4 regions of the Halomonas pelophila genome follow, and region 1 is predicted to be linked to each of the others. Evidence: riboswitches for the same ligand, from Rfam matches in the RefSeq annotation. Region 1 holds a riboswitch; each other region holds the start of a gene.

Region 1 (2,195 bases):
GGAAGATCAGCCCCACCGCGAACCAGGCGGGAATGTCGGCGAGCAGCACGCTGAACAGCGCCACCGAACCGTCGCCGGGCAGCCCCAGTCCCACGAACGCCAGGCCGAACAGGCCCATCACGAAGATCATCGGCGCGCTCAGAAGGCCCCCGAGCAGGAAGCCCAGGGCCACGGCGCGGTTGCTCTGGGCGGCGTAGACCCGTTGCCAGTTGCCCTGATAGAAGAGCCCGGTCAGCATCACGGCCAAAAAGAAGGTGAGGCCAGCTTTGAGCCCGCCCAGGTCGGTGATGTCCAGCAGCCGCGGCGCCGTCGCCTCGAGGCCGGCGAGGGTGGGTTTGAGGCCGCCGGCGGCCTGCCAGCCGACGATCAGCAGCACGGCGAGCAGCGGCAGGATCACGACCATCTGCACCTTGTCGGTGAAGATCGAGGCGCGCAGGCCACCGTACAGGGTGTAGAGCAGGGTGGCGGCCATCACCACCGAGCTGGTCGCCCAGAGCGGCACCGGCGCCAGCAGCCCGACCATCTTGGCGATGGCGGTGATCCCCGCGGCCAGGGAGATGAAGAGATAAAACAGCATGATCACCAGGGTGAAGGCGTACATGGGGCGCCCGTAGCGGCTCATCACGAACTCGGTGAGCGAGTGGCCGCCCGGCGAGAGCTCGCGCAGGCGCCGCCCCAGCGGAATCATCACCAGCCGTGGCGCCAGCGAGCCCAGCGCATAGCCGGCAATCGCGCCCAGCCCGCCCCAGGTGGCCGCCTGGGCGGGGCCGAACAGGATCCAGGTGCCCAGCGTCGAGGCCATCAGGGTCAGCACCGTGGCGGTGGCGCCCTGGCTGTTGCGGGCGATGATGAAGTCCTCGAGGCTCTCGGTGTGGCGGCGCGCGTAGAGCATGCCCGGCACGGCAAACAGCGCCGCGAAGGCGATGAGCCACCAGAAGGCATGAGTGGTCGGCAGCATGACGTTCTCCCTAGCATGGAAAGGCCCGGCGCGATGCCGAGCGTCGCTACGAGAGGACGCAGTTGCGTTGGGTGAGAAGCGTGGCCGGATGGCACTTCCTTCCCTTCGCCGGCATGATCCGGATCAGGTTCGAAGGGTTACCGGCCGTGTCGTCGATACACGGTGCCGGAATCTCAGTCCGCAAGGACTCCCCCAGGAATGCGCTCCAGCCTAGGGCCCCGGCGTCACGGGGTCAATACGGCGCGCGACGCCCGCATGAACGATGAGCATGCGAACTGTCTGGCTAGTGGCGTAAGATGGGAAGGTCGCGCCCGGGCGCGCAGGGCCCCGGCCACTGCTTGAGCTGGGGCTTGAACGGCGGCTTGAATTGCGCCGCGGCGCCCCCATCTCAGCGCCCCGTGTGTCGCGCCTCGAGCGTGTTTTTTCTGGCGGGTGCCGACACGGCATCCCATTCATTTTCTTTACGGGATCTTTCATGGCCGAACCGGCTCTTTCCATCCGTGGGTTGACCAAGGTCTACGGCAATGGCTTCGAGGCCCTCAAGGGCATCGACCTCGACGTCGCCCAGGGCGACTTCTACGCCCTGCTGGGCCCCAACGGCGCCGGCAAGTCGACCACCCTGGGCGTAGTCTGCTCGCTGGTGCAGAAGACCGCGGGGAAGATCTCGATCTTCGGCATCGACATCGACACCGACTTCGCCCGGGCCAAGTACCATCTCGGCGTGGTGCCCCAGGAGTTCAACTTCAGCCAGTTCGAGAAGGTCATCGACATCGTGCTGGCCCAGGCGGGCTACTACGGCATGTCGCGTCGCGAGGCGCTGCCCCGCGCCGAGGAGCTGCTCCGAGACCTGAGCCTGTGGGACAAGCGCAACGGCAGCGCGCGGATGCTCTCCGGCGGCATGAAGCGCCGGCTGATGATCGCCCGCGCGCTGATGCATCGCCCGAAGCTGCTGATCCTCGACGAGCCCACCGCCGGCGTCGACATCGAGCTGCGCCGCAGCATGTGGGAGTACATGCGCCGCATCAACCGGGAGGAGGGCGTCACCATCATCCTCACCACCCACTATCTCGAGGAGGCCGAGAGCCTCTGCCGCCGCGTGGGCATCATCAACCACGGCGAGATCATCCGCGACACCAGCGTGCGCGAGCTGCTCGCCGAGCTCGATACCGAGACCTTCCTGCTCGATCTCGCCCATCCGGTGGAGGCGGCCCCGGAGGTCGAGGGCTTCGAGATCAAT
Region 2 (2,195 bases), on a different contig from region 1:
AGGATGCGTGCCTCGGCGAAGGCCGGCGACAGGGTGTAGAGGGCGCTGCCCAGCTCCAGGGAGGACTGCAGCGAGACGGGAGAGCGGTCCTCGCTCTCGATCTGGGTGGCGCCGATGACGAAGCGCTGGTCGGGCTTGGGGACCACATAGAGCTGGTAGCGCGGATGCATCAGGCGCACCGGGCGCGAGAGCCGAATCTCCGCGGTCTGCACGTGCAGCGTCTCGCCGCGCACGCCGCGCAGGCTGGCGTGGTGCTGGCGGGCGCCGGTGCCGCGACAGTCGACGACCAGGTCGAAGGCGCGCCGGCCGTCGCGGGTCTCGATCTCCCCGGGGAAGGTGTCCACCGGGCAGTGGGCGTGGCAGGTGCCGCCCAGGCGGCGGATCTCGGCCAGCAGCCGCTCGAGCAGGGCGCGGTTGTCCAGGTGGGCCTCGTCCGGCAGGTAGAGGCCCTGGCGGAAGCCCGCCGCCAGGTCGGGCTCCAGCCGGTGGATCTCGGCGTCGTCCAGCGCCTGGCAGGCCGGCTCGTCGCCGAGCACGTGGGTGAGGTCGCGGCGGAACTGGGTGAGTTCCCCCATGTCCTGGGCGTGGGCCACCATCAGGCTGCCCTGATGGTGCCACAGGGCGGTAGCGTCGAGCGCCTCAAGCCAGCGCGGCCACTGGGCCAGGGCGAACTGACCCATCTCATAGACGCTGCGCTCGGAGACCGCCGTCTCGCACAGCGGCGCGACCATGCCGGCCGCCGTCCAGGCGGCCGCGGCGGGCTGTTCCAGGTCGCCGGCGTCATAGAGGGTGACGGCATGGCCGTCGCGAAGGAGTTGCCAGGCGACCAGGCGGCCCAGCAGGCCGGCGCCGGCCACGGCGATGGTACTCTCGGTGGGGTGTGTCATGGCGTTGTCCATCCAGCAGAAGACGTGGAGGAACAGGCTGGATGACGAAAGGGGGCTGCTAGCTGCTAGACGATACGACAGCTTGTTCCCTCCGCAGGCATCAACCTGATCAGGTTCAACGGGTTCGGCCGTACCGATCTCAGCCCCCGTGCACGTCTCCATGAGCGTACCGGGGCTCCCCGACAAGTCGTCACAACCTAACCAAAAATGCCCGGGCGCGCAATCACGTGCGCGCCCGGGCATTTTTCTGGGCCTGGTCTTAAGGGCTTGGTCTTCAGGTCTGGTCTCGAGGCTGGTCTCGATACGCTAGCCCGGCATCGGGCTCAGGCGCAGTCGGCGGCCCCTTCGCCGAACATGTCGAACAGCAGCTCGCGGCCGAGGCCGGTGAGTACCAGGCGCTGCTGGTCGTTCCAGGTGGCGGCCTGGCTGTTCTCGAGGATCGTCTGGCAGGGCGCCCAGTCGCTGGTGGCCGCATCCAGGGTCTTCAGGGCCCGGCGATCGAGGCCGCGATGGCTGATGGTGACCGTCTCGAGCACATGGCCGTGGCGATAGAGCATGGCGGCCATGTGGGAGAGGCACTGGCGCAGGCTGCGCTGCATGCCGCTGGGGCTGGGGTGGGAATGATTCATGCTGCCGCATCTCCTGAGCGGGATTGCTGCGGCGCATTATACATGCGACGAAGGTCGATGTCATACCAAGGTATAAGACGACCCTCGTCGCGTCCTTCGTCAGCTCTCCACGCGTCCCAGCAGCAGGAACTCGAGCAGCGCCTTCTGGGCGTGCAGGCGGTTGCCCGCCTCCTGCCAGACCACGGCGCGCGGGTCGTCGAGCAGGGTGTCGCTGATCTCCTCGCCGCGGTGGGCGGGCAGGCAATGCAGGAAGAGAGCGTCTTCCCGGGCCCGATCGAGCAGCTCCTCGGTGACCTGCAGGCCGGCGAAGTCCGCCTCGCGCTTGGCCTGCTCCTCTTCCTGGCCCATGGAGGCCCAGACGTCGGTGGTGATCAGGTCGGCCTGGGCGACGGCTTCCCTGGGGTCGCGCACGATGCTCACCCGGTCGCCGGCGGCATCGAGGATGTCCTGGCGCGGCTCGTAGCCCTCGGGACAGCAGATGCGCAGCCGGAAGTCGAACTGGCGGGCGGCGTTGATCCAGGAGTGGCACATGTTGTTGCCATCGCCGATCCACACGGCGGTGCGATCCTTGACGCTGCCGCGCAGCTCTGTCCAGGTCATCACGTCGGCGAGCAGCTGGCAGGGGTGGTAGTCGTCGGTTAGGGCGTTGATGACCGGCACCGCGCTTGCCGAGGCGAAG
Region 3 (2,195 bases), 150 kb from region 1:
TTCCTGCCTGACGAGCATGGCCTGGCCGTCCAGGGGGGCGGACGCCTGTCCCTCGACCTCGGCCTGGAAAGCGGCGAGGTGATGCTCGAGAGCCAGCTTCGCGTTAACTCCGACCGACTTGCCGTGCGCTTCCTGCACTACGAGGCCTTCGGCGACGGCTCGCTGGTGCTGGAGGCCAGCGACCCCGGCGCGCAGCTGCACCTCTCCCTGCCCCGCTTCGGCCTGCGCCGCCAGGAGGGAGGCGACGCGCTGATCGACGGCCGCCTGCTGGAGATCCAGAGCCGGGCGCGGAGCTTCGACCCGAGCGAGGGCCTGGAGGCACTCAGCACGCGCATCGACATGCCCGATGTGGCGGTACCGGACCTCGCCGCCTTCAATGACTACCTGCCCAAGGATGCCGGCATCGCCTTCCTGTCGGGCCAGGCGACGATGGCCACCCAGCTGCGACTCGAGGGCCTGTCGGCCGAGGGCAGCCTCTCGCTCACCGCCTCCGACGCCCGCCTCGCCTTCGATGAGCAGGTCCTGGAGGGCACCCTGGCGCTGGAGGCTCGCCTCTCCGAGGGCGACCTGGAGACGCTGCGCTTCGACGTCGCAGGCTCCACGCTGAGCCTGAGCGACATGCGCCTGGAGAACGCCGCCGGCGCCCTGACCCGCGGCTGGTGGGCGCGCCTCGAGGTCCCCGAGGGAGAGATGCGCTGGGTGGCACCGCTGGCGCTCGACGCCCGGCTCGACCTGGCCATGCGCGACAGCGGCCTGCTGGTCAACCTGTTCGTCGACTCGGCCCGGGAGAGAGGCTGGCTGCGCGACCGGCTGACCCTTGGCGAGGTGCGCGGCGAGGTGCGCGTGATGTTCGACGACGACACCCTGCGCCTGGAGGACCTCGCCGTGCGGGGTGGCAGTCGCCTGGAGCTGCTGGCCAACATCGCCCTGCGCGACGCCCAGCTGGCGGGCCGCGCCCTCGCCCGCTACGGGCCCTTTCGGCTGGGCATCGAGCTGGACGGCGAACGCCGTCGATGGCAGCTGCGCAACGTCCGCGACTGGTATGCCAGCGGCCGGCCCGCCAGCGAGCTGACCCTTCCCGAGCGCACGGAGTGGTTCGAGCTGCTGGACGCCGAGCCGGAATGACGCGCCGCGGCGCTACCCGGCAAGATGCCGGTGCAGTGATTCACGGCACCACGCCGTCCGGCCCTGTCGCCGGAGAACCGGTGCCGAAAGCCCCGGTAGTGGACGACACCGGAATCCCCGCAGAGGGTGGCAAGACGACGACAGGATGCTAGAGTAAGCGCTTCGCTTGACGGGGTGCCGGTAGAGCCGGCTGAGATGGCGCGGGGTGTGAAGACACCGAGCGCTGGTCCCGTGGAACCTGATCCGGCTAGTACCGGCGTAGGAATCAAGCGGTGACCCCTGCCTCGCGGCACCTTCTCCGGTCACCCTCTCCCGCCCCGCTTCCGGATCGCCCCCTGACCGGAGACACGATGGGCTACCGATTCGACGACCTTACCGCGGCCTGCCAGGACGACTGGGGCGCCTATATCGAGCACGACTTCGTGCGCCGGCTCGGCGATGCCACTCTCGAGGAAGGCGCCTTTCGCCACTACCTCCAGCAGGACTACCTGTTCCTGATCCACTTCGCCCGGGCCTACGCCCTGGCCGCCTACAAGAGCCGCGACCTCAGCGAGCTGCGCCACGCCTTCGAGGGCCTCAAGACCATCCTCGACGTGGAGCTGGGGCTGCACGTGGACTACTGCCGCGGCTGGGGCATCTCCGAGCAGGACCTGGCGCGCCTGCCGGAGGCCCGCGCTACGCTTGCCTACACGCGCTACGTGCTGGACACCGGCCATCGCGGCGACCTGCTCGACCTGCACGTGGCCCTCGCCCCCTGCCTGGTCGGCTACGGCGAGATCGCCCAGTGGCTCAATGGCCGCGCCACCACGGTGCGCGGCGAGGCGAACCCCTATGACGCCTGGATCGCCATGTACGAGAGCGAGGCCTTCCAGCAGGCCATGGCGGACGAGCGCGCCTGGCTCGACGCCCGGCTGGCGGAGGTGACGCCGGCGCGCTTCGCCGAGCTCACCGCGGTGTTCCGCGACGCCACCCGGCTCGAGATCGACTTCTGGCAGATGGGGCTAGATCAGCGCCTCTGAGCTGGCCCTACCTGACGTCCCGGGCTGGTTCTGGTCAGGCCGCCCACCCAC
Region 4 (2,195 bases), on a different contig from region 1:
GGCCACCAGGGTGACCGCCAGCACCAGCGCCGGCAGCGCCAGCCAGTCCGGCGCCTCGGAAAGCAGCGCGAAGAAAGGAATCGGCGGCTCGCCAAGCGCCACGCCGGCCATGGCGGCCAGCATGCCGAGCCCGCCGATCACCATCACCACCAGCACGGTGATGCCGCCGCCGAGCCAGGCGCCGCGGCCCAGGGCACGGTCGTCCCGCGCCGCCCAGACCCGCTGCCAGTAGCCCTGATGAAAGAGGTTCGCCGCCGTCACCGCGATCACCAGGGTCAGCGCCACGGAGAGCGCATCGCCCGCCGGGATCGACGGCAGGGCCGCCGCCACCGGCATCTCGGGCAGGCGCGCAAGCGCCACCCCGCCGACCAGGGCCAGCAGGGCGATCAGCAGCCAGGCCTGCCAGCGGTCGGTGGCAAGGCTCGCCCGCAGCCCGCCCACTGCGGTGTAGAGCAGCGTGGAGATCGCCACGCCGATCACCACCAGCGCCGGTGGCACCTCGGAGAGCAGCGCGGTGATGGCCCCGACGGCGGTCAGCTCCGCGGCCAGGAAACAGGCCATGTAGAGCACGGAGACCAGCGACACCCAGCGCCGCACCCCGGCGCCATAGCAGGCCTCGGCGAACTCGCCGATGCTGCGCCCTTCCGGCAGGTGGCGGCGGATCGCCGGGCCATAGAGCCCCAGCACGATGAATGGCAGCGCCGAGCCCACGGCATAGCCGGCCAGCGCCAGCGGGCCGACGAAGGCGCCGATCTCGGGGGGCGCGAAGAGGATCCAGGCGCCCATCCCCGAGGCCAGGAAGGAAAGCCCCAGGGTCGAGGCACTCTGGGAGTTGCGCGCGGTGACGTAGTCGTCGAGGGGGCCATCGGCCCGGCGGGCCTTGAGGCCCAGGAATGCAAAGCACAGCAGCGCCGCGCCGAGCACGGCAGACGTCAGGACAGGCATGTCGCACTTCCTCCGCCGGTATGAACCGGATCAGGTTCCAGGGTCAGCGCCATGCGCTCTCTCAGCCCCGGCCGACGTGTGCGGCAGCGAGACTCCCCTGGCGACAGTGAATGGATTGTGGGATCGCGACTCAAGCCCGCGCCGTAACGGCCGATAGAGACAGGATCAAGGGGCATCATAACGTCGCCCCAGCGTGACGACCACCCGTGCCGGAGCCCCGAGATGCCCTACACCGAAGCCAAGGAACACGCCCCCGGACGCCTGCACGGGATCTTCGTCGATCCCTACAGCGCCTTCGACAACGCCGCCACCGAGCGCCTGCTGCATCTGCGCGTGGCGACCGAGGCGCTGATCCTGGCGCCGATGCACGAGGGTCGGCTGGTGCTGCGCGTCATCCACGGCTGGCAGAACGGCAGCTTCGAGCCCGCCGAGCTCTGCCACAGCGACCATCGGCTGGACTCCTTGGCCGCGCTGCGCCGGGTGGCCGACGACTACCGCCGGGCCTTCGAGGGTGGGCAGCCGCTGCCCTGCGACGGCACCGAGCTGCTCGCCAAGCCCCTGGCCCGGGCCCTCGCCGCCGCCGAGGCCGAAGGCCAGGCCCTCGACGAGGAGACCCGCACCATCCCCGCGCGCTGGCCCGCCTTCCGCCAGGGCCTGACCCTCTACACCTTCTTCAAGGTCTACCACCGTCTCACCTACAGCGAAGATGATGCCTACCGCGCGATTCGCTGCCAGACGCCGCAGGGGCAACGTGAGATCCACGAGTTCCACCTCGAGGAGGGCGAATTCGCCGTGGTGGCGCCCCGCGAGAATGAGAAAGCCGACAGCCTGCTGCTGCTGCACGAGAGCCAGCTGACGCCGGTGCTGCAGCTATTGGAGGAGTGTTAAATCACGAGGACTTGATTAGTATTTGTAGATACTAACTCTGCTTCTCAGGACGCCCCCTTGCTGAATATCGATCTCCGTATTCGACAAGCCGCATTCAAGAGGTTGGAGGCCATATCTCAAGCACCGTCCGGTGATGTGTCCTGGAATGCGATTGCCGAACCGCTGCCCTTCGATGATGGCGCTATCTACCTTGCCAGTCGCGCCATCGGCATCTTTAAGCCCAAACAGATGCCAGACGGCATCTTGAGCATCAAGACGGTCGTGCCCAAACAGGGCCGCACCAACATCTATGCCGATGGGACTAGCGATGAGGGTGGGTTCTGGTACTCGCTAGAGGCTGGCGGTCTGACGAAATCCGCTAA

The links. A riboswitch is a leader RNA that binds a small molecule or an ion and turns the genes downstream of it on or off. The one in region 1 is predicted to bind thiamine pyrophosphate.
Region 2: another riboswitch for thiamine pyrophosphate. It lies ahead of thiO (glycine oxidase ThiO); the one in region 1 lies ahead of ABE957_RS04340 (sodium:solute symporter family transporter).
Region 3: another riboswitch for thiamine pyrophosphate. It lies ahead of tenA (thiaminase II); the one in region 1 lies ahead of ABE957_RS04340 (sodium:solute symporter family transporter).
Region 4: another riboswitch for thiamine pyrophosphate. It lies ahead of ABE957_RS09995 (SLC5/6 family protein); the one in region 1 lies ahead of ABE957_RS04340 (sodium:solute symporter family transporter).

What each region holds. Positions count from the first base shown of each region.
Region 1 covers NZ_JBEGCI010000003.1:191,044-193,238, forward strand. The annotation lists gene ABE957_RS04340 (sodium:solute symporter family transporter) at 1-958, opposite strand, end outside; TPP riboswitch at 1,042-1,162, opposite strand; gene ABE957_RS04345 (ABC transporter ATP-binding protein) at 1,434-2,195, shown strand, end outside.
Region 2 covers NZ_JBEGCI010000010.1:81,927-84,121, forward strand. The annotation lists gene thiO (glycine oxidase ThiO) at 1-887, opposite strand, end outside; TPP riboswitch at 957-1,079, opposite strand; gene ABE957_RS12350 (hypothetical protein) at 1,211-1,516, opposite strand; gene argF (ornithine carbamoyltransferase) at 1,616-2,195, opposite strand, start outside.
Region 3 covers NZ_JBEGCI010000003.1:42,189-44,383, reverse strand. The annotation lists gene ABE957_RS03650 (hypothetical protein) at 1-1,125, shown strand, start outside; TPP riboswitch at 1,286-1,407, shown strand; gene tenA (thiaminase II) at 1,476-2,144, shown strand.
Region 4 covers NZ_JBEGCI010000007.1:165,156-167,350, forward strand. The annotation lists gene ABE957_RS09995 (SLC5/6 family protein) at 1-945, opposite strand, end outside; TPP riboswitch at 935-1,054, opposite strand; gene ABE957_RS10000 (hypothetical protein) at 1,168-1,833, shown strand; gene ABE957_RS10005 (HNH endonuclease) at 1,891-2,195, shown strand, end outside.